2 regions of the Bacillus safensis genome follow, and region 2 is predicted to be linked to the other one. Evidence: riboswitches for the same ligand, from Rfam matches in the RefSeq annotation. Region 2 holds a riboswitch; the other holds the start of a gene.
The links. Region 2 has a riboswitch for S-adenosylmethionine ahead of AAYR28_RS18065 (5-methyltetrahydropteroyltriglutamate--homocysteine S-methyltransferase). Riboswitches for the same ligand answer to the same signal wherever they lie in the genome.
Positions count from the first base shown of each region.

Region 1: it holds a riboswitch for S-adenosylmethionine, as region 2 does, so the genes downstream of both, AAYR28_RS05265 (bifunctional homocysteine S-methyltransferase/methylenetetrahydrofolate reductase) here and AAYR28_RS18065 (5-methyltetrahydropteroyltriglutamate--homocysteine S-methyltransferase) in region 2, are expected to answer to the same signal.

Region 1 covers NZ_CP154909.1:1,043,600-1,055,524, reverse strand. Annotated here, with positions in the region: gene AAYR28_RS05275 (CvfB family protein) at 1-788, opposite strand, end outside; gene AAYR28_RS05270 (YajQ family cyclic di-GMP-binding protein) at 1,014-1,505, shown strand; SAM riboswitch class I at 1,587-1,705, shown strand; gene AAYR28_RS05265 (bifunctional homocysteine S-methyltransferase/methylenetetrahydrofolate reductase) at 1,784-3,625, shown strand; gene metH (methionine synthase) at 3,609-7,037, shown strand; gene AAYR28_RS05255 (GNAT family N-acetyltransferase) at 7,166-8,023, shown strand; gene AAYR28_RS05250 (IucA/IucC family protein) at 8,067-9,881, opposite strand; gene AAYR28_RS05245 (lysine N(6)-hydroxylase/L-ornithine N(5)-oxygenase family protein) at 9,895-11,244, opposite strand; gene AAYR28_RS05240 (GNAT family N-acetyltransferase) at 11,219-11,773, opposite strand; gene AAYR28_RS05235 (IucA/IucC family protein) at 11,770-11,925, opposite strand, start outside.
Region 2 covers NZ_CP154909.1:3,499,988-3,511,912, reverse strand. Annotated here, with positions in the region: gene licT (BglG family transcription antiterminator LicT) at 233-1,066, shown strand; gene AAYR28_RS18075 (beta-glucoside-specific PTS transporter subunit IIABC) at 1,394-3,301, shown strand; gene AAYR28_RS18070 (glycoside hydrolase family 1 protein) at 3,273-4,691, shown strand; gene AAYR28_RS18065 (5-methyltetrahydropteroyltriglutamate--homocysteine S-methyltransferase) at 4,746-5,870, opposite strand; SAM riboswitch class I at 5,959-6,071, opposite strand; gene AAYR28_RS18060 (gluconate:H+ symporter) at 6,154-7,473, opposite strand; gene AAYR28_RS18055 (four-carbon acid sugar kinase family protein) at 7,523-8,944, opposite strand; gene garR (2-hydroxy-3-oxopropionate reductase) at 8,952-9,845, opposite strand; gene AAYR28_RS18045 (MurR/RpiR family transcriptional regulator) at 10,044-10,901, opposite strand; gene AAYR28_RS18040 (DUF3298 and DUF4163 domain-containing protein) at 11,063-11,740, shown strand; gene AAYR28_RS18035 (hypothetical protein) at 11,826-11,925, opposite strand, start outside.

The DNA.
Region 1 (11,925 bases), 1.2 Mb from region 2:
CCTAGTGCTCGTTTAAAGGCTGCCTTGCTCATTTGAAATCTTTCGCGGATATCCTCTGGATCACTTTTGTCCCCATAAGGCATGGCGCCGTTTCTTGTTCTCATATAGGTTAAAATTTCTTCTGCATCGACAGATAGTGCATCCTGTTTTCTAGGAAGCAGAGAAACGTTCACCGTTCCGTCCTCTTTCACTGCAATGACGCGTCCTGTCACGGTCGATCCTAATCGTGGCTCTTCCTTTCGTTCCGTGCGGTGAATAAACCCACGCACGCCTGTATCTGTCAGCATAAAAGAACCTGTCGCAATTAAACGATAGATTGTTCCAGTGATTTCTTTGTTCATTAAGGTTTCTGGTGCCTCTGTGAACAATTCACTGATCACGTCTTCTGTGGCTGGTTTTGCGAACATTCTGCCGTAGCTTGTGACTTTCAGCATACAGTAGAGTTTGTCTCCTTTTTTCGGCCATGCTTCCTCAAAAGGCGGGAGGTGTTCTGTTGCAACAAGTGCATCCTTTGACAGCCCAACATCAACAAATGCGCCCATGTCTTCTACCACGTCCACGACTTCTACCCAGTCGTATGTATGTGCGTTAATTGTAGGTATTTTCATCGTAGCAGCGAGTCTTTCTTCATGATCTACATATAAGTAGACCTCTACTTCATCTCGGTCACCAATATCTTCTGTCATTTCACTGCGGTGTAAGAGGACCGAATCTTCACCGTCTGTCAAAAAGTAGCCGTATTCCATTTCATTCTCTATTTGCAAGGTCAGTTGCTCACCTGGTCTCATGTTCTCTTCCTTCCTATCTGCCCATAAAAGAGCGTTCGTTCATCTTTTGATTCACTCTATTCTACTATACTTCTTCCTGCATGAACATCTCTAGTTCTGTTAGCTAAAGTGGACAAACTGGACACGATTTATACGGCTGGCGGCTTTACTCTTTGATAAAGTTTTCTTCTTCTGCTATTTGCATGATAAAATAGACGCAATATCTAAACTTGGAGGTCATGTGTGATGGCAAAAGAAAGCTCATTTGACATTGTATCGAAAGTTGAACTGCCTGAAGTGCAAAACGCTGTTCAAGCAGCACTGAAAGAAATTAAAAACCGTTATGATTTTAAAGGAAGTAAAAGTGATATTTCTCTCGAAAAAGAAGAGCTTGTCCTCATTTCTGATGATGACTTCAAACTTGAGCAGTTAAAAGATGTGCTTGTGACAAAGCTGATCAAACGAAATGTTCCAACTAAAAACATCGATTACGGAAAAACTGAGCATGCCCTAGGCGGTACAGTACGCCAGCGTGCGAAGCTGATCAGCGGGATTGATCAAGACAACGCCAAAAAGATCAACGCGCTTATCAAGCAGTCAGGCATCAAAGTGAAATCACAATTTCAGGATGACCAAGTGCGTGTGACAGGGAAAAATAAAGATGATTTACAAGAGGTGATTTCTCTTATGCGCAAGGCCGATTTGCCGATTGATGTCCAATTTATAAATTTTCGATAAATTTCAAATTTTCCATTGATTATTTCTGCATTTTTCGTTACAGTTGATGGAAGTTCAATTCATTGACATGTTCATATTGCTTTCTTATCAAGAGAGGCAGAGGGACTGGCCCTGTGAAGCCTCAGCAACCGGTGTAGTAGAAATCTATTTTCTATGACCAAGGTGCTAAATCCAGCAAGCAACTGCTTGGAAGATAAGGAGAAGAATTACGATACAGCCAAAAAGTCTTCTTCTTATCAGAAGGCTTTTTTTGTTACATAGAAATAAGGAGGAATACAATGGGCCTATTACAAGACTTACAAAACCGCGTACTGATAGCTGACGGAGCGATGGGAACACTTTTATACTCTTACGGCATTGACCGCTGCTTTGAAGAATTAAATTTATCGAAAGAGGATGAAGTGAAACGCGTGCACGAAGCATATGTGCAGGCAGGCGCTGACATCATCCAAACGAACACATACGGTGCGAATTATATTAAACTATCCCGCTACGGCTTAGAGGAAGAAACGAAACGCATCAATACAAAAGCGGTACAAATTGCAAAAGCAGCCGCAGGCTCTGCTTATGTACTCGGAACAATTGGCGGCATTCGAACGTTTAACAAAAATGCTTACTCTATAGAAGAAATCAAACGAAGCTTTAGAGAGCAGCTGTACATCCTATTAAATGAAGAGCCTGACGGATTATTGCTTGAAACATATTATGATATAGAAGAAGCGAAGGCTGTTCTCCAAATTGCCCGCAAAGAAACGACTCTTCCGATTGTCATGAACGTCTCAATGCATGAACAAGGCGTTTTGCAGGATGGTACCCCGCTGAAGGATGGTTTATCTGAGTTATCATCTCTTGGTGCAGATGTTGTCGGCATCAACTGCAGGCTGGGCCCTTATCACATGATTCAGGCACTTGAAGGCGTTCCACTTTTGGAAAATTCGCATTTATCTGTCTATCCTAACAGCAGTCTCCCCTCACTTGAAGCAGGCAGACTCGTCTATGATACCGATAACGATTATTTCCGAAAAAGTGCACTTGAATTTAGAAATCAGGGCGCACGTATTATCGGAGGCTGCTGCGGAACAACACCTCAGCATATTAGCGCAATGGCTGAAGCGGTCAAAGATTTAGCACCGATCACTGAAAAAGAAGTGAAGGTGTTAAAAGAAGAAATCATTTCCATCCAAGATCAGCGCACTGAGCCAGGTCTTGATGAGCTGGCTGTGAAAAAACGATCGATTATCGTAGAGCTTGATCCGCCGAAGAAGCTGAACTTCGAAAAATTTCTCGTTGCTGCAAATGAATTAAAGAATGCTGGCATTGATGCATTGACGTTAGCCGATAATTCTCTTGCGACTCCGCGCATTAGCAATGTCGCTTGCGGCGCATTATTAAAGCAGCAGCTCGATATGCGTTCTCTTGTTCATATCACATGCCGCGACCGTAATTTGATTGGGCTTCAATCTCATTTAATGGGGCTCGACACCCTTGGATTAACCGATATTTTAGCGATCACAGGCGATCCATCTAAAATTGGAGACTTCCCAGGTGCAACATCTGTGTATGATTTAACCTCCTTTGATTTGATTCGTCTCATCAAACAGTTTAACGAAGGCCTTTCTTTCTCAGGAAAGCCCCTTGGCAAAAAGACCAATTTTTCAGTGGCTGGCGCGTTTAACCCAAATGTGCGCCATATTGATAAAGCGGTGAAACGTCTTGAGAAAAAAATCGAATACGGTGCTGATTATTTTATTTCACAGCCTGTTTATTCTGAGGAACAGCTTGTGAAAATTCATGAGGAAAGCCGCCACTTGGATAAACCGATTTATATCGGCATTATGCCGTTAACAAGCAGCCGAAATGCAGAGTTTATTCATCACGAAATTCCAGGCATCAAATTATCTGATTCTATTCGTGACATTATGGCCAAAGCTGGCGAGGATAAAGAAAAGCAGCGAGCAGAAGGCTTAGCGATTGCCCGCTCTTTATTAGATACAGCCTGCGAATTGTTTAATGGCATTTATTTAATTACTCCTTTCCTTCGATCAGATTTAACAGCAGAACTGACCACCTACATCCATCAGAAAGAAAAGGAGTCTAACGTCCATGTCACCTATCACTGAACAGCTCAAAAAACGCATCCTCGTCCTTGATGGGGCAATGGGCACAATGATTCAAAACGCCAACCTGACAGCAGAGGACTTTGGCGGAGAAGAGTATGAGGGCTGTAACGAGTATTTGAATGTGACAGCCCCTCACATCATCTCTAAGATCCATAGGGAGTACCTTGAAGCAAGTGCTGACCTCATTGAAACAAATACGTTCGGCGCGACAAAGCTCGTCCTTGACGAATATGGGCTTGGGCACCTTGCCTATGAACTCAATGTTCGAGCTGCGCAGCTGGCAAAGGCAGAAGCTGACCGTTTCTCCACACCAGAAAAGCCTCGTTTTGTTGTAGGCGCAATGGGCCCGACAACGAAAACATTATCTGTAACAGGCGGCACAACCTTCAGTGAGCTCGTCAGAAATTATGAAGAGCAGGCCCGCGCTCTGATTGACGGAAAGTGTGATGCCCTTCTTTTAGAAACAAGCCAAGATATGCTGAATGTAAAAGCTGGATTCAAAGGGATTCAGGAAGCCTTTCAGCAAACGGGCATCCAATTACCACTCATGGTATCAGGAACGATTGAACCGATGGGCACCACCCTTGCTGGTCAGGATATTGAAGCCTTTTATATTTCTCTTGAGCATATGAAACCAATCAGTGTGGGCCTTAACTGTGCGACTGGTCCAGAATTTATGACAGACCACATCCGCACGCTCTCCTCCATTGCAAAGTCAGCGGTGAGCTGCTATCCGAATGCTGGTCTCCCAGATGAAGAAGGCCAATATCACGAATCCCCTGCCTCTCTTGCTAAAAAAATCGCCGCCTTTGCTAAGGAAGGCTGGTTAAATATTGTCGGCGGCTGCTGCGGGACTACACCTGCGCATATTCAAGCATTGTCAGATGAAGTACGCACGCTTCAGCCGCGTCATATCAACCGCGAATCACCGCAGCATACCGTATCAGGAATTGAGCCTCTTATTTATGAGGATTCGATGCGTCCTCTTTTTGTAGGCGAACGGACCAATGTCATTGGTTCTCGCAAATTCAAACGGCTCATTGCGGAACAAAAGTTTGAAGAAGCAGCAGAAATTGCTCGTGCTCAAGTGAAAAATGGCGCTCACGTCGTTGATGTGTGTCTCGCCGATCCAGACCGTGATGAGGCAGCAGACATGGAAGGCTTTTTACAAGAAGCCATGAAAAAGGTGAAAGCCCCTTTTGTCATTGATTCAACGGATAAACACGTGATTGAAAAGGCACTCACCTACTCTCAAGGGAAAGCCATCATCAATTCCATCAACCTTGAGGATGGCGAGGAACGCTTTGAAGAGATTCTTCCTCTTGTGAAGCTATATGGCGGTGCACTTGTTGTTGGCACGATTGATGAAATAGGAATGGCGGTGACAGCAGAACGAAAACTTGAAATTGCTGTACGTTCTCACGATCTGCTAACGAAGAAGTATGGTATTCCCGCAAGTGACATCATTTTTGATCCGCTTGTCTTTCCCGTAGGCACTGGAGACGAGCAATATATTGGCGCCGCTGAAGAAACGATCAAAGGCATTAAAATGATTAAGGAAACCCTGCCTGAGTGCCTCACCATTTTAGGCATCAGCAACGTATCTTTCGGACTTCCGCCTGTTGGCAGAGAAATTTTAAATGCCGTTTATTTGTATCACTGCGTGCAAGCAGGGCTTGACTATGCCATTGTCAATACAGAAAAGCTTGAACGCTTCGCTTCCATTCCAAAGGAAGAAATCAAACTAGCTGAAACCTTGCTTTATGAAACAAATGATCAAACACTGGCTGAATTCACCCAATTTTACCGCGGCAAAAAGAAAACGGAGAAAAAACCAAAGATCTCCTTATCACTTGAAGAAAGGCTGGCGCTCTATGTCGTCGAGGGAACGAAAGAAGGTCTCGTCGATGACCTATCCCTTGCTTTGGAGCAATATGAATCGCCGCTTCATATCATCAATGGCCCGTTAATGCAGGGAATGGCTGAAGTTGGTCGTCTTTTTAATCAAAACGAATTGATTGTAGCCGAAGTGCTTCAATCGGCTGAGGTCATGAAAGCATCTGTTTCGTTTCTTGAGCAATATATGGAAAAGCAGCATGCGAGCGGGAAAGGAAAGATTCTACTTGCGACTGTAAAAGGAGATGTCCATGATATCGGGAAAAACCTCGTCGACATCATTTTGAGCAATAACGGCTTTCAGGTGGTCGACCTCGGCATCAAGGTGACACCTCAAACATTGATTGAAGCTGTGCAAAAGGAAAAACCAGATATGATTGGATTATCAGGCTTACTTGTAAAATCCGCACAGCAAATGGTACTAACCGCTCAAGATTTACAAAAAGCCAATATTTCTGTTCCTATTTTGGTCGGCGGTGCTGCCCTTTCTCGTAAATTTACGAAAATGAAAATTTCGCCTCATTATGATGGACCTGTTCTTTATGCAAAAGATGCGATGGACGGACTATCATTAGCCAATGAGTTAAAAGCGAATCCTCTTCAATTTCAAACAAAACCGCAAGAAGAGCCAGCGGCACCTTTCAAGGAAAAAGAAGGAAAGCAGCCGAAAGCTGTCATAGAATTTCTAGAAAAACGCGCAGCACTCCCGAAGGCACCGGTATTTACGCCAGAAAATACCGCACGCCATTATGTGAGAGACATCGATTTGCATCATATTATGCCTTATGTGAATGAACAAATGCTTATTGGTCATCATCTCGGCTTAAAGGGAAAGATCAAAACCTTATTAGCTGAAAAGCACCCAAAAGCATTGGAATTAAAACAGCTTGTCACAGATCTTCTAAACGAAGGCAGAGAGAAAAACTGGTTTGCGCCAGCATTTGTGTATCAATTCTTCCCTGCCAGTTCAGACGGAAATGATTTGCATATTTATGATCCCGTAGAGCCTGACCGCATCATTGAAACGTTCCAATTTCCAAGACAGGAGAAGCTCCCGTACCGCTCCATTTCTGATTATGTACGGAAAAGTGATGAAAACGAGAAAGATTATATTGCCTTATTCGCCGTCACAGCCGGCGCGCGTATACGCGAGGTCGCGCAGCAATTTAAGCAGGAAGGAGATTATTTAAAAATGCATGCTGTCCAAGCTCTCGCACTTGAGCTTGCAGAGGGATTAGCTGAAAGAACCCACCAAGTGATTCGTGACAAATGGGGATTCCCTGACCCAGTCGATTTTACAATGGAAAAACGATTCCAAGCGAAATATCAAGGGCAGCGCTATTCCTTTGGTTATCCAGCGTGTCCAAATCTTGAGGATCAAGAAAAGCTGTTCAAGCTGCTTCAGCCTGAAAAAATCGGCATCCATCTCACAGAAGGATTCATGATGGAACCTGAAGCATCTGTTTCAGCGATCGTCGTTTCCCACCCTGAAGCTCGATATTTTAATGTTCATTAAGACTGGACCCTCCGTCATTGGGGGTTCTTTTTTGATACACGCTGAGAGGAAAAGGATTTTCCTTTTTCTTATGCCTTCATATGGTACGATACATATAGATGAAATCAGCTAAGAAGGAGTTGCGTGTATTGGAAAACGTTGTACAACGAACTTTAACACTTGATGACATACCCGATCTTATCGCATTGTCAAAAGAGGTCGACTGGCCTGATTACAATGCGGATGAGCTTACATCTCTTTTAACAAACGGATATTTTACAGGTTTTTCAACAACAGATGGACAAGTGATCTCATGTGCAGGACTTTTCCAATATGATAAAGCAGCATCAATTGGTGCCGTTATTGTATCTGAGACACATCGCGGCTTAGGCCTTGCACGGAAAATGATTGACACCCTGCTTCGCAGAAGCGATCAAAGCGTTCCTGTCGTTTTAACTGCTACTGTACAAGGACAGCCCGTTTACGAAAAAATCGGATTTCAAACGGCCGGCTACATTCATACATACAAAGCACAGACCACGAATCCAGCGGCTTTTCGTGTGTCAGGCGGGATTCACCTTTCTCCTGCTGATGAAGCGGACCTTCCGTCTATTGAAGCACTTGACGAAAAAGGTGCAGGCACCAATCGATCAAGCTTTATAAGAAAGCGAATGGAACGAGCATCGTTCCGGCTGATTGCAAAGAATGAGCACCATGAAACAACTGGATTTGCCTTTGGCATCGAAACCCCTGCTAATCTAATGATTGGACCGCTTACAGCAAACGATGAACAAACCGCTCTCTCGCTCATCCAATCACTCATCTCGTCTTATTCAGGCGCAATTCGTTTAGATATGCAGGAAGAAACTGCTGAACGCCTGCATGAAACACTTGTTGAAGCAGGATTTACAAAAACAAACGTAGCGCATTTTATGATGATTCGCGGGAAAGAAAAACTGAATGATCCCGCCCTTTTCTATTTCCTTGCCTCTCAAGCATTTTCTTAAAAAACAAACAAGCTGTAGACACTTGATGTCTACAGCTTTTCTATTACTTCTCCCCAACTGACGAAAGAACATGAGCGAGTGCATTTGTGACCTTCCCATGCTCTGATGCATGCGGGCGGTCATCTCCATCTCCATAGCCATAATCAATCATTCGATTTCGATTTAAGCAAAGCTTTGTCAGCTTCGGCTGGAATAGATCAAATAATTCAAAACGGTCTTTTAGCTGCGGGAATTGATTTTGATACTGCTGAATTTCTTCAGCAAGCAAACGCCAAAGAGTCGTTTCATCTAACAGATTGTGATTGTCTAATACGTTGGATACATAACGCAGATTGCAAATAAATAGTCCTGTAAAGATAAATTGCACCAGACCTTCTGGCGGCTCACTGCGCAGCACTTCTCTTAAATCTTCTTCTAATGAAGCTAATTCAGGCAGCGGCTGGTCACTTATATTCACATCATCAACGAAATCTTTGATCGCCAAACGATGCGGCTGATGATTTTTTAACACAAGAATTGTATTTTGCCCATGCGGTGAAAAGACTGTGCCGTATTGATACATAAAGTGCAGCAGCGGCGGCATCACGACATGGAAAAACTTCGCCATCCATTCTTTTGCTGAGAGACCTGATTTTTCAATCAGCTGCTTGATATACGGCTCACCTTCATGATCCTCATAAGTGAGTGCCGCAAGTGTAACAGGGCTCTCCCCTTCTTCTAAGTACGTATAAATGCTTTCTCTAAAAATGACACCGAGCATCTCAAGATATTGATACGGCGCACCAGGCAGTTTGCTGTAGTATGGATGATCGACATTGATACTTGCATTCTCACCTGGTAAAATGACGCGGCAGACATCAGATAAAAATGAGTCTTGATCGGCAATCCCTTTAATATGCGCTGTAATGCGCGGGGCAATGACCGTACGTTCTGATGGGAGTCCACGGTACACGAGTGTATTTAAAATACTCATTGGCAGTTTAATATGATGCTTGCCTTTGTTTGAGATATTTGTAAAGGTTCTGATCGACTGCTGCGGGATATATTGATCCAGTCCCTCTCCCAAATACACAATCCGGCGCAAGGCCAAATCTTCCGGGAAATGCTGAATAATCATATGTGTCCACTGCCACTGATGAACAGGCATCATATAATAGTCAGCTGCATTCAGTCCTTCATCCTTTAACACACGCTGAAATTGACGAATCGTGACTTCATCTAATTCTTTGGCAATTACCTGCTCATAGTTTTCATGGTCGACTGCATGGAATGTCGCAAGCTCTCTATGTACAGCAATCCAAGACAGCTGCACACATTCCTGCCGTTCTGGTGCATAAGCTAAGTAATCATCGTAGCTGAATCCTATACGTCCTTTGTTATACACAATCCAAGGATGGCCTGTCATTTCTCCTTCAATCCATGCATAATCCGTATCTGTCAGTTCATCCGCACGAAGTGCTTTTTTCGACAGCAAATGGACATCGGCTAACAAAGTATGGTGAAGCTCTTTGATAAGATGGCCTGTTGTATCAGAAGACATTGGAATGATCGGCTGAATGTCTAGTAAAAACACAATGGCACTGACATCCTTTGACCATTTTCCATCTTGACAGCACTCAATTGATTCAGCGATTGTATCAAAACTATCAAACAATCGAGGTTTTGCCAGATAACGATATTTCTTATGTTCGTGAATGATTAATTCATACTGCGCGATGCCATCCTTACAATCCAGCTCAACAGGATGAAGCATGTCCTCATACATATATTCAGACAGCATTTTTGCCACCATTCGCTGGTTTGCCTTTTTCCAAGCAGCAGGATTCACCGCTTTTTTCAATTCATCTTGTACACTCATCGCTTCATCCTCCTTATCCTTTGATTTCTTCAAATGTGTGTGCGTTCTTGTGTGTACCAAATGTCTGGAAGACATGCTTTTGATAAAGTGGATACACGGTTTGACGAGCAAGTTCATTGATGATCACACTGTTTCGATAAGCCCCCAGCCCCAAATCTGGAGCGCCGACCCCATGTGTATGAAGCTCTGCATTTTGTACAAAAATATCATTTTCACCCATCGTATTTGTTTTCAAACGATATTCACGTTCAACTTGGAAACGTCCTTGATCATCCCATTGAATGTGATGAGAAATAGGGTTGATAAACGGCGGCAGAACGGATTGGTAGCCAGTCGCCAATACGACAATATCCGTTTCATGTGTAAAGGATTCTTCCTTGACCCATTGCGTGCATGAAAGTGATAATCTGCCTGTAGTTTCCTCAATCAGGTTAACCTCTGTCATGGCTTGAAGCACTGTGTTCAGCTGCTTTCCACAGGCGGAACGTTCATAAAGCAAATGATAAATATCACGAATCATCGCCGAACTGATACCTTTATACAGCAAGTCTTGCTGTTTTAATAACGCATCCTTTTTGGCTTGCGGAAGCTCATAAAAGAAATCAATATAGTCAGGGGAGAAATACTCAAGTCCAAGGTTTGAATATTCCATTGGGAAAAATCCTTTTGACCGTGTGAACCAGTGAATATCCTTCGCCTCATCATCTGATAAAATGTCATAAAACACTTCTGCCGCACTTTGACCAGAGCCGATAACTGTCACAGATTTCCCTTTGAAACAGCCTTCTTTCTTTCGTTTTAAATAGTCAGCTGAGTGAAAAACCTTCTCTCCTAAAGCTGGCTGGAGCGATGCGGGTATCGCCGGCTGCGTGCCAATTCCTAAGACGAGATGTTTGCTTTCAAACACCTCTACAGTTTGGTCCTTTACATGACGGACATGCACTTCATACCGCTTTTCCCCTGCCTTTTCGATCAGTGAGACAGATTCGACATTCATGCCGAATCGGCAAGAGTCTAACTGGTCAGCGACCCAGCGGCAATAATGACTGTATTCCTTGCGCGGGATATGGAAGTCTTCTAGAAAGTAAAATGAATACAAACGGTTTTGTTCCTGCAAATAGTTGAGGAAGCTATATTTGCTTTTCACATCTGCCATGCTGACAAGGTCCGCTAAAAAAGGGACTTGCAGTGTTGTCCCTTCAATGAGCATCCCTGGGTGCCAGTGAAAGGCTTCATTTCTTTCAAAAAACAAAGCGTCGATTTCATTTACCTCTTCAGATAATGCGGCAAGCCCGAGATTAAACGGGCCAATGCCGATCCCAATTACATCCACTATATTATTTTGCTTGTTGAACCGCGTCATGGTTATACTTCCTTTCGAATCGTTCTCGATCACAAAACATCAAAAGACCTGTTTTATCGGGTAAAGTGACTGGTTTCACACGTTCGAAGCCGCATTTTTCAAATACATGAATCATTTTTTCATTGCGAATATCCGGCTCAGCAACGATTTTTTCTGTTCGTTTGTTCTGCTCAAATTGAAATGCTGTCATTGCCTGAAGGAGCGGCGCAGCAAATCCTTTTCCCACATAATCCGGCTCCCCTATTAACAGGTGGATGCCTTGATCATGCGGAGAAGGCTCATAGTAGGATTCAATGATATCCCCTTTCACGTTGTAAGCCTCAAAATAACTCATTGGCGTCCCATCAATCGTGCCTAAATAAAGGGTTTGATGCGGATCATGTATGGCCTGATAAAAATGCTTTTCAAAAGCAGGAAATGGAATATTCAAATGCCAAAATGGGTGAACGTACTCTTCTTGCATCCACTTATGGACAAGCTGGACATCTCTTTCATATTCAGCACGAATAAACCTGATGCGATGCCTCATCCAATCAGCGCCTCCTTATGTAAAAAGAGCGGATTCAAGACAGCCGTGTAACGAGACTGTGTTTCCAGAGATCCTGTCAGCTCATCCATATCTTCAAATCGTGTCAGCAAATTCGCTTTTGAAGGAAGTTCTTTTGAGCGGAGAAGGCTGTT
Region 2 (11,925 bases):
TGTAAAATACACACTTTAAACACTCTTTTTAGAGTGTTTTTGTGTATTTTTTTAGACTTTTTTGCCCCTATTTCGTCATTTTTGAGAGGTAATATGTCATTCTTTCTAGTTGACCGTATCAAAAAAAAATGTAAAATCATCTTAAAGTCCTCTTTTTTGAAAATAATAATAACATGACATATGAATCAACGATAAAATGCTCGAAAAAGCGGAATGTACTGGGGGGTATCAATTGATCATTTCTAAAGTAATCAATAATAATGTTGTCAGTGCGTATGATGACGAGCAGCATGAGCTGGTCATTATGGGCAGAGGGATCGCGTTTCAAAAGAAAAGCGGAGACCCGATTGACGAAGAACGAATCGAAAAAGTATTTTCTATTCAAAATAAAGATATATCAGAAAAATTCAAAACCCTGCTTTATGATATTCCAATCGAGTATATGCAAGTGTGTGAGGCGATTATTGAGCATGCGAGAACAACCCTTAACAAAAATTTAAATGACAGCATCTATGTGACGCTGACGGATCATATCACCTTTGCCATTGAACGTCATCAAAAAGGAATGGACATCAAAAATGCCTTGCTCTGGGAAATCAAACGGCTGTATAAAGATGAGTTCAGATGCGGTCTAGAAGCTATTCGGATCATTGAGGACAAGCTGAGCATCCATCTTCCTGAGGATGAAGCCGGCTTTATTGCCATGCATATTGTCAATGCAGAGCTCAATGAAGAAATGCCAAACGTTATTCAAATCACCAAACTCATTCAAGACATTTTAAACATCGTTAAGTATCACTTTCAAATTGATTTGGACGAGGAATCATTAAATTATTTCCGTTTTGTTACGCATTTGAAGTTTTTTGGTCAGCGTCTGTTTAACGAAACACAGATGGAAAATCAAAACGAGTTTCTGTATGAAGTGGTAAAAGAGAAAAACACCGCAGCTTTTCAGTGCGCAGAAAAAATTAACGATTATGTTCAAAAAGAATACAACCGAAGTCTCATAGAAGATGAAATGCTATATTTAACTTTGCATATAGACAGAGTAATAAAAAGAAAATAAATTCAAAAAAGAAAGCGTTGACATCACAAAATTAACATGATAATTTATAACTATAAACTAAATAACCACAATCTTTTAGGATTGTTACTGGTCAAGCAGGCAAAACCTAAATCATTGTCCCTATCTATGATAAGGCGTGATTTAGGTTTTTTTATATCTAAAGACTTATAAAAATTAAATAACGATCAATCGCTATGAAGGATTGTTACTGGTTAAGCAGGCAAAACCTAAATATCGATTAATGTCTGAATCGCTATTTCTCGGACATTAATGGATGTTTAGGTTTTTTCTATATCAAGATGAAATCAACGATTGGAGGGTAATACAATGAACCACAAACAAACAGCAAAAGAAGTGCTAGAACTTGTCGGCGGTGAAAAGAATGTTAAGCAAGTTACGCATTGTATGACAAGACTTCGCTTCAACTTATACGATGAAAGCAAGGCAGATAAAGAGAAGCTGCAATCAACAGACGGCGTCATGGGCGTGAATCAAAGCGGAGGCCAATATCATGTCATTATCGGCAATGATGTCTCAAATGTCTATCAAGCGATGATCGCTGACTCAGGTCTATCATCTGATGTAAAGTCAGGCGGTACAGAAGAAGCGTCAAAGCAAAATGTGATATCAAAGCTTTTCGATTTTATCTCTGGTGTCTTCACACCGATTCTTCCAGCCATCGCTGGGGCCGGTATGATCAAAGGGATTTTGGCACTGATGCTCACATTCCAGTGGATATCAGATAAAAGCAGTACGTATGCGATTTTAACAGCCATTGGAGATGGAGCCTTTTACTTCTTACCGATTCTGCTTGCTGTAAGCGTAGCCAAAAAAATTGGCACAAATCAGTATATCGCGGCTGCCATTGCAGCAGCAGCACTGCACCCGCAGTTAACCGCTTTACTGGGCGCGGGAAATACAGAATTTCTAGGCTTGCCAGTGGTTGCCGTTGTGTACTCTTCATCGGTGATTCCAATTCTGCTCACCATCTGGCTCGGTTCATATGTTGAAAGATTCGCAGAAAAATATAGTCCGAAATCATTAAAGATCATCCTTGTTCCAACAGTCACACTTCTAGTCGTTGTACCAGTTATGCTCATCGCGGTTGGACCGCTTGGCGGGATTATCGGAAGTGGCCTTTCAGGTGGAATTGATTTATTGTTCAAACATGCAGGTCTTTTGGCCGGACTCTTGATCGGCGGCTTCATGTCACCATTGATCATTACGGGCATGCACTATGCACTGCTTCCAATCATGATCAACAACATTACGTTAAACGGTTTTGACTTCATTCTTCCAATGATGTTTGTAGCAAATATGGCACAAGCAGGCGCAGCATTCGGTGTCTTCTTAAGATCAAAAAACAAAACATTTAAATCATTGGCGATGTCTACAAGTATCACAGCCTTAATGGGTATTACTGAACCTGCTATGTATGGTGTGAACATGCGATTGAAAAAACCGTTCCTTGCAGCCCTTATTGGTGCAGCAGCAGGCGGCGTGTTCATGTCAATCTTTAAAGTAAAATCATATGTGATATCTGGATCAGCAGGCCTTCCAGGTCTCCCAACATTCATTGGACCAACATTTGTCTACTCAATCATCGGCTTAGTAATCGCCTTTGTCGTAGCAACGATCATGACACTTGTTCTCGGATTCAAAGATGTACCAGTGAAAGATGATACAAAAGCAGACAAACCAGAAGAAAAGAAAGACACAGCAGCACTTCAAAATGAAGTGGTACAAAGCCCGCTTGAAGGTCAACTAAAGCCGCTCAATCAAGTAAATGATGCAACATTCTCTAATGAAATCATGGGTAAAGGTGCAGCCATTGTACCAACAGCTGGGCGTGTTGTAGCACCTTTCAACGGCAAGGTTGAAACCATTTTCCACACAAAACATGCCATTGGTTTGAAGAGTGAACAAGGTACAGAACTTCTCATTCATGTGGGGATTGACACGGTAAAACTTGACGGAAAGTATTTTACAAGTCATGTGCAGTCAGGTGATCTGATTCAAGCAGGAGATGTACTCATTGATTTTGATATCGAGGGCATTCAGCAAGAAGGCTATGATGTCACCACACCTGTTATTGTCACCAACACAAACGATTTTGCACAAGTTGATGCGAAAACAGATGGAACGATTACAGTGAAAGAGACACTGCTTACAGTCAGTGTTGAAGAAAAAGAGGAGGGTATTCAACATGAACAAGTTAGAAAAAACATTTCCTAAAGGTTTCTTATGGGGCGGCGCTGTTGCAGCCAACCAAGTTGAAGGCGCATATAATCAAGATGGAAAAGGCTTATCGACAGCTGATGTATCACCAAATGGTATTATGCACCCATTCGATGAATCAATGAAAGACCTTAACTTATATCATGATGCAATCGATTTCTACCATCGCTATAAAGAAGATATTGCACTCTTTGCAGAAATGGGATTCAAGTGCTTCAGATTATCCATTTCTTGGCCGCGTATTTTCCCAAATGGCGACGATGCGGAACCGAATGAAGCAGGCCTCGCTTTTTATGAAAAAGTATTTGATGAACTGCATAAGCATGGAATTGAGCCAGTTGTCACCATCTCTCACTATGAAATGCCGCTCGCACTTGTGAAAAACTACGGCGGATGGAGAAACCGTAAGCTTGTGGATCTTTATGAAACATACGCGAAAACATTGTTCACCCGCTTTAAAGACAAAGTAAAATATTGGATGACCTTCAATGAAATCAACGTTGTATTACATGCGCCTTTCACTGGCGGCGGACTTGTATTTGAAGAGGGTGATGACGAGAAAAGCATTCAATATCAAGCAGCGCATCACCAATTTGTTGCAAGTGCTTTGGCTGTCAAAGCAGGACACGAAATCATTCCTGATGCGAAAATCGGCTGTATGATTGCAGCGATGACAACTTATCCGTACAGCTCAAGACCAGAAGATATGTTTGCTGCAATTGAGCAAGACCGTAAAACATTATTCTTCTCAGATGTACAGGCAAGAGGTTATTACCCAGGTTACATGAAACGTTATTTCCTTGAAAATGACATCAACATCGAGTTCCAAGAAGGGGACGAAGATATTTTAAGAAACCATACAGTGGACTATATTGGCTTCAGCTATTATATGAGCTTTGTGACAAGTACAGATCCAGAGATTCTTGGACAAGTGACTGGCGGTAACTTATTTGAAGGTGTGAAAAACCCTTATCTAGAAGCAAGTGATTGGGGCTGGCAAATTGATCCGAAAGGACTTCGTACAACACTGAATCAGCTGTATGACCGCTACCAAAAGCCATTGTTTATCGTAGAAAATGGATTGGGTGCTGTCGATCAAGTAGAAGAAGACGGATCCATTCAAGACGATTACCGAATTGATTACCTCAGAAGCCATTTGCTAGAGGCGAGAGAAGCGATTGCAGACGGAGTTGACCTGATCGGTTATACAAGCTGGGGCCCAATTGACCTTGTCAGCGCATCAACGGCTGAAATGAAAAAACGCTACGGCTTCATTTATGTTGACCGTGATAATGAAGGAAACGGTACATTAGATCGAAAGAAAAAGAAAAGCTTCGATTGGTATGAACAAGTGATTGCGACAAATGGTGAACATTTGGATGCATAAAAGAAAAAGACAAACCGCCATACTGCGGTTTGTCTTTTTTTCTTCTCTGAGGGACTACGAAGTCCACACTTGATCAGCAATCTCAATCACATGACGCAGCTTTTCCCATTGCTGCTCTTCTGTTAACAGGTTGCCTTCCTCTGTTGAGGCGAATCCGCATTGTGGACTCAAACAAATTTGGTTAATGTCCACATATTGAGCCGCTTCCTCAATGCGTTTTTTAATCTGTTCAACTGGCTCAAGCTCTCCGTATTTTGAAGTGACAAGGCCTAGTACGATTTGAAGGTTTGGGTTCTTCACATATCGAAGGGGCTCAAATCCGCCAGAACGATCGTCGTCAAACTCTAAAAAGAGACCATCAAGATCTAAGCCGGCAAAAATAGTTTCTGCCGCTGCTTCGTAACCACCTTCAGCTGCCCAAGTTGATTTAAAGTTACCGCGGCAAATGTGCATCGTGATCACCAAATCCTCTGGGCGGTCGGCAACAGCTTCATTGATTGTCTTCGCAAACGATTCACGAAGTTCATCTTCTTCACGGCCAAAGGCTTTGATTTGTTCATGGCCTTTTTCAGAAAAGAACACTGCCCATGCCGTATCATCCAGCTGCAAGTAGCGGCAGCCTGCATCATAAAAAGCACGGATGGCTTTCTTATACGCTTGTGCCACATCATGGTGAAATTCCTCTAAGCTGTCATACACTCCTTCTTCAAGCTTTCCACGGAAAAAGAGCATATTCGGACTTGGAATCGTCATTTTAGCCGTATGATCACCAGCGATGCTGTGAAGGAAACGATAATCCTCCAGCATTGGATGATCTGTAAAATCGATCTTGCCTGTTACCTTGATACCTCTAGCTTTTGTCGTTGTGTTATGGAATTGAATGCCTTGATCTGCTTCAAATCCTTCAACTCCATCGAGTCCTTCAAGAAAGTCAAAATGCCACCATGCACGTCTGAATTCACCATCTGTGACAACCTCTAACCCAATTTCTTTTTGCTTCTCTACAATACGTGTAATTTCTTCGTTTTCAATTTGTCGGAGCTGCTCTGCTGTCAGCGTACCGTCTGCTTTTTGCTTGCGTGCTTCCTTGATGCGCTCTGAACGAAGTAAACTTCCTACTTGATCTGCGCGGAATGGCGGTTTCGTTGTTTTCTTTCCAATGGTTTGTACTTGTGTCATGCTGAATCCCTTCTTTCCTCAGGTTAAAAAATCAAATAAAAAAGCTCTTCCTTAGATAAGGAAGAGCATCATATACTGTGAGAACTCTGCCTTATCTTCAAACAAGCATTTGCTTGCTTAAGGAATTAGCACCATTCTGTTCCTAGGAACAGCGGTTGCCGGGTTTCACAGGGCCAGTCCCTCCACCACTCTTAATAAGGTTACCTTTTGATTCAATTTTCTTAATAAACACAATTATTCAACCTTTTCGAGGAAAAGTCAATGGTTTTTACAATTTAATTTCCTACATGAACAAATCAGCGACAAGAACACCAGCAAGTCCGACAAGTGAAAGCACGGTGACCATCAATGTCCACGTTTTAAAGGTTTGAGCCATTGATAGGTTAAAGTATTCTTTATAAATCCAGAAACCCGCATCATTCACATGAGAGAATGTAATACTTCCCGCACCTGTTGCGATCACCATTAATTCAGGGCTGACACCCGTCAGGCCAATCAGTGGTGCAGAAATGCCAGCCGCCGTGAGACCGGCGACAGTGGCTGATCCTAAAGAGACACGAAGGACAGCAGCAATGAGCCAAGTCAGAAGCAGGGGAGAAAGTGTGCTTCCTTGCATGATCCCTGCAATGTATTGATCGACGCCGCTATCAATGAGCACTTGTTTAAAGGCACCGCCGCCTGCAATAATTAATAGAATCATAGCAATAGAGCCGATAGAATCCGTGATGGACTTCATCACTTCCTGCATGCTCTTTCCTCTTCCAAGCCCAAACGTGTAGATGGCAAGCAGCACTGAGATTAATAGTGCAATCGCCGGTTCGCCTAAAAACTCAGCAGTTGGCAGCAATGGAGAGGATGGGAAGAAAATTTCTAGAAATGCTCTAAATGTCATAAGCAATACAGGCAGAACAGCGGTGAAAATGCTAATGCCGAAGCTAGGCATTTCTTCTTCTGTGAATTCCTTTGGATTAAATAAGTTCTTTGGAATATGTGCGTGCAACTGATCTTTTTTAAATAGTTTCGTAAACAGAAGTCCGCCTACTAAAACAGCAGGAATCGCTAAAATAATCCCAACCAATAAGGTTTGTCCCATGTTTGCCTGAAAGACATTTGCAATGGCAGTCGGTCCTGGGTGAGGGGGGAGGAAGCCATGTGTGGTGATGAGTGCAGCGACGAGCGGCATCCCCACATACAGCACAGGAAGTCTTGCAGCCTGAGCGATCGTAAAGACTAATGGAATTAAGATAATGAATCCGGTTTCATAAAATAGAGCAATTCCAATCACAAATCCAGTCAGCATCGTCGCCCATTGGATTTTTCCGATGCCAAATCGGTCAATGAGTGTCATCGCGATCCGCTGAGCTCCGCCAGAATCAGCCATCAATTTCCCAAGCATCGCACCAAAACCGAGAACGAGTGCGAGATGCCCGAGCGTACTGCCAAGTCCTTTTTCGACGGAAGCGATCGCTTCTAGTGGTGTCATCCCTTCTAACACAGCAACAATTAAAGAGACAATAATCAAAGATATGAAAGCGTTTAACTTAAAGACAACCATGAGTAAAAGCAATAACAAAACGCCAAGTCCTATAAACACTAACGACATGATCTTTCCTCCTTTGTGGTGCATAAGGGGCGCAAACACCCCCTATGCCTTATCCTTCAAGTATGTCTACAGCTTCTTTTAACGTATCCTTTGACCCAACATTTCCCGGGAAAATCACATAAGACATGAAAGGGAATTTGCTTTCTTCTCCTGTTTGCCAAACGGGGATCCCTGGTTTGATTTGACCTGCCACGGTCGCACGTTTCACGCTAAGTCCTCTTGTTCCAATATCGCTGGAGGTAATTCCACCTTTGGCAATAAGATACTTAGGACGAATGGTGAGACGCTGGACAATACTTGTCACAGCATCACTAATCTGTACAGAGAGCTTTAATTCTTCCTCTTGGCGATCATCCCCAAGATCAAGCCGTTCTCTTCTTGTATAAACAGCTACAGATTGACCTGCTGCCAACAGTGCTTCAGTTTGCTGAATGACACGGTCAATTTCTTCGCGAAAGGCATCAGGCTCTAATACGAGGTGGGTATTAAATTCAATAAAAGCTATCTCTTTATCTTGTTGCAGCGCTTTTAATTGTTCTGTTGTTTTTTTCACATGAGAACCGATCATAATGAGACCACCATGCGGGCTTTCTTCTTGGATCAAGGCATCTCTTGTTAATAAGGCTTGATCCCCTATACCGCCAAGTACTTTTGTGAGCGCCGCCGCACTTCTGAACATCAGCTGCTGTCCTGCTTGAATGGCTTCAATGAGAGCGGTGACAAAGACTTTGACATCATCATAGTCCACCGCGTTTACAACCACCTTTTTGAAATCCTTGACACTCATGAGCTGCTGTTTGATTTGATCAATGCGTAAAGCCCGCAGATCAGCTAACGAAATGTAGGTAGTGTTCTCTTTTGTGAACATTCCTTCTGACTTTTCTTCAATCCATTCTCCAAGATGAGAAGATTGAAAGCCGAATGTACGGTCTCTTGCAAATTCTGTGTCACCAGCAGGAATTAATTCGTGTCCTTCCTGTACGTAATGAATATTGTCGATCGTAAAGCGTCCACCTTCTTGGAAAAAAGGAAGAAGGATTTCACCATCGAACTGGCGGGAGCTTTGCTGTTCAATGGTCGTTTTGAGTACTTCAGTTTCAAGCGGAAAGTGTCCGCGAAGAGTAGAATCCCCTCGGCTGACAATGACGAAGTCCTGATTAAGACGTTCAGCCACCTTTACAATGGTTGCTGCGATTGTTTTGTGCGCAGCGGCAGTTTCTTTCTCAGTCATACTGCGTGAATTGGTCAAAATAAAGAACATGCGGCTGTCTTCAAGAAAACCAGCCTCAATGCTTTCTTCTGACCAATCGGTGAAAACAGAGATGCCATGTACGGTTTGAATCCCTGTTGGATCATCGTCTAATACAATGACTTTATGACGAAAGCTGCTCAGTGCTTGTTCGTATGCTGATTGAATGGCCTTTGAATCTGCTTTCGGAATGGCATTTAGTATGTCAGTGCTTTGCTTCATGACCATCTCATCCTTTCTTTACTTCGACATGAGCCATTTTTTCGTAATATTGAACGATGCCTCCATGATCAAGCCCGGATTTCCCGTCCGCTTTGAGGGCGTGGAAGATTTCAAGCAGCTGACTAGAAAGCGGGAGAGGAACACCGATATCATGAGCCGTTTCCATGACGTTGGTTAAATCCTTCAAGTTGATGTCGATGCGTCCGCCAGGTTCAAAATTTCGTTCTAAGATGAGAGGGACCTTTGCATCGAGAACAGCGCTCCCTGCCAGTCCGCCGCGGATGGCTTCATACATTTTGTCAATGGCAATGCCTGATTTAGCAGCTAGAACGAGCGCCTCGGACATGGCCGCAATATTTAAGTTGACGATGATTTGATTGGCAAGCTTCGCTGTTGTCCCGCTGCCATTTGCCCCAACTAATACGACTTCAGTGCCCATTGCAAGCAGGACATCCTTTACTTGCTCAAAGATGGATTCTTCGCCGCCAGCCATGATGGCAAGTGTTCCGTCTATTGCCTTCGGTTCTCCGCCGCTGACAGGTGCATCGATAAATTCCACCTGATGCTGTTTGGCAAGAGCAGCTAAAGCCCTGGAGGTGACAGGAGAAATTGAGCTCATATCTACGATGACAGTGCCAGGTGCAGCTGTCGTTAAAATGCCTTGATCACCTGAAACGACTGCCTCTACATGCTCTCCTTTAGGAAGCATTGTGATGATGATATCGCTTTCAGAAGCTGCCTCAGCTGCTGAAACAGCACCTTTTGCTCCGGCTTCTTGTAACGATCGAACCGCTTCCTCATTTAGGTCAAAAACTGTCAAAGCATGACCAGCTTTTAATAGATTGAGTGCCATAGGTTTTCCCATAATACCTAGTCCAATGAATCCAATCTTCTTTGTCACGTTGTCTGCCTCCTATATAGAAAACCCTTACAAAAAGCGCTTTCTTTTCTTATTGTTAGTATATATACTATCCTTTAAATTTGATAGTAGGAAATAAACTATTGTTCATTTAATGTACATGACGTGATAGGAACGTGTCAACGGAAAATATGATAAAAGTCACAAAAAAAGACCGGAATCAACTCCGGTCTTTTGCGTTTATGTTTTATTTTTAGCTACAGCTAATCGAGATCGTTTCACGTTTTCAATGGCATTTGATCCTAGCTCTAAAACAGCGGCGACGTATAGTACATCAATGATCACAAGCTGGTTGATACGGGAGATCATGGAGTCCGATCGATAGGTTGTCTCTCTGGAAGAACTAAGCAGATGAAAGTCAGACTGCTTTGCGAGCTCAGATTTCGGATAGCTGGTGATAGAAGCAACCTTTGCCCCTTTTTCTTTTGCAAACTGTACGGCGTCAAGAATTTCTCTGCTCTCTCCTGAATGGGAGATTGCGACGATAAAATCGTGTTCCATGGCGTGTGTTGCAATCATATTCATCATATGCGGATCACTGCATAGGCTCACTTCAAAACCAAGCTGCAGGAACTTATGATAAGCATCTCCAGCAATAAAGCTGGACGCACCTGCTCCAAAAAAGACGGTTTTATGTGCCTGTTTCATGTGTTCAATGAATTGCGTGACGGCATGATCCTCTAGAATATGCTTCATATCTTGAATAGAGTTTGTTGTTAACTCTATGACCTTATGTTTAATGTCAGCGACACTATCGGTTGCCTCGATCTCGCCGTATATGGATTGAGGGGTATTGGTCGCAATATCCTGTGCAACATGGACACGAAACACTTGATACGATTCATAGCCAATTTTCCTTAGAAACCGAAAGATCGTCGTTTCACTTGTGCTGCATTCAGCAGCGAGTGCACTTATAGAATGAAGCACAACTTTCTGAGGATTTTGTAAAATGTAATTGGCAATCTTTTTCTGGGTTGGGGACAAACTATGAAACGTCGTCCGAATGTGACTAAAAATATTCTCTTCTATGATAAACACCACACTTCATCTAGCATTCTACATTAAGCATACAGGAACTTATGAAAACGGTAAACAAACCCGATGTGGAAAAATGAAGAATAATATGGAAAAAATACTTCTTTTGGTTCTTTTGTCATGGTATACTCATCTGGTAATAGACAAAAATGGGGGTTTTTACTATGACAATGAAAAAAGGCCTAACGATCAGCCTGCTCATTTTCTCACTGATTGTTTCCTTGTTTGCGCCAGTTGGATCTGCGGATGCCAAACAAGCAAAAAAAGCAAAAGTAAGCACACACTATTATAAAAAGAAAAAAACGTTCAAATATGCACAGGTGAAAAACCTAAGCAAGGCGCATATGAAAACCATCAATCGTGATTTAAAAGAAGATATTGCCTTCTCTTATTCTACGTACTTGTTTTTAAAGGACGAAGCGAAAAAGGAAGGCTACGGGAAGGTCACGTATGAGAGAACGTATAAAACGAAATTTAACAATGGTAAGAAACTGAGTATCTTAAACTATGATTACATGTATAACGGTGGAGCGCACGGAGACACAATGGTTTCCAGCATGAACTATGTGTTAACAAAGAAAAAAACAAAGCAGCTGTTCTTGACAGACGTTGTGAAAACAAAGAAAAAGCGTACGAAAGTAAGAGATTATATTTATAACTACACAAAGAAACATAAAAGCAAATTCTACGCGAACTTGAAAAAAAGCGACATTGAAATCAACTACAACACGCAGTATTACTTCACGAAAAAGGGAATTGCTGTTGTCTTCCAGCCATATGAAATTTCACCTTATTATGTTGGAATTCCTATGATTCAAGTGCCTGCGAAGGTATATAAATAAAAAGAAAAACGACCACTGAATCTGGTCGTTTTTTGCTGTTTATGCAAACGAAAAAGAGCCCCTCATGAGGCTCTTTTATTTGGATTTATACTTGTTTAGGTGCATCGTTTAGTGGGTGACGGCGTTTTCCGTTGTAGTGGCGGCGCATACGAAAGATTTCAAACTCCGAAAGCTCTGCGCTTTTT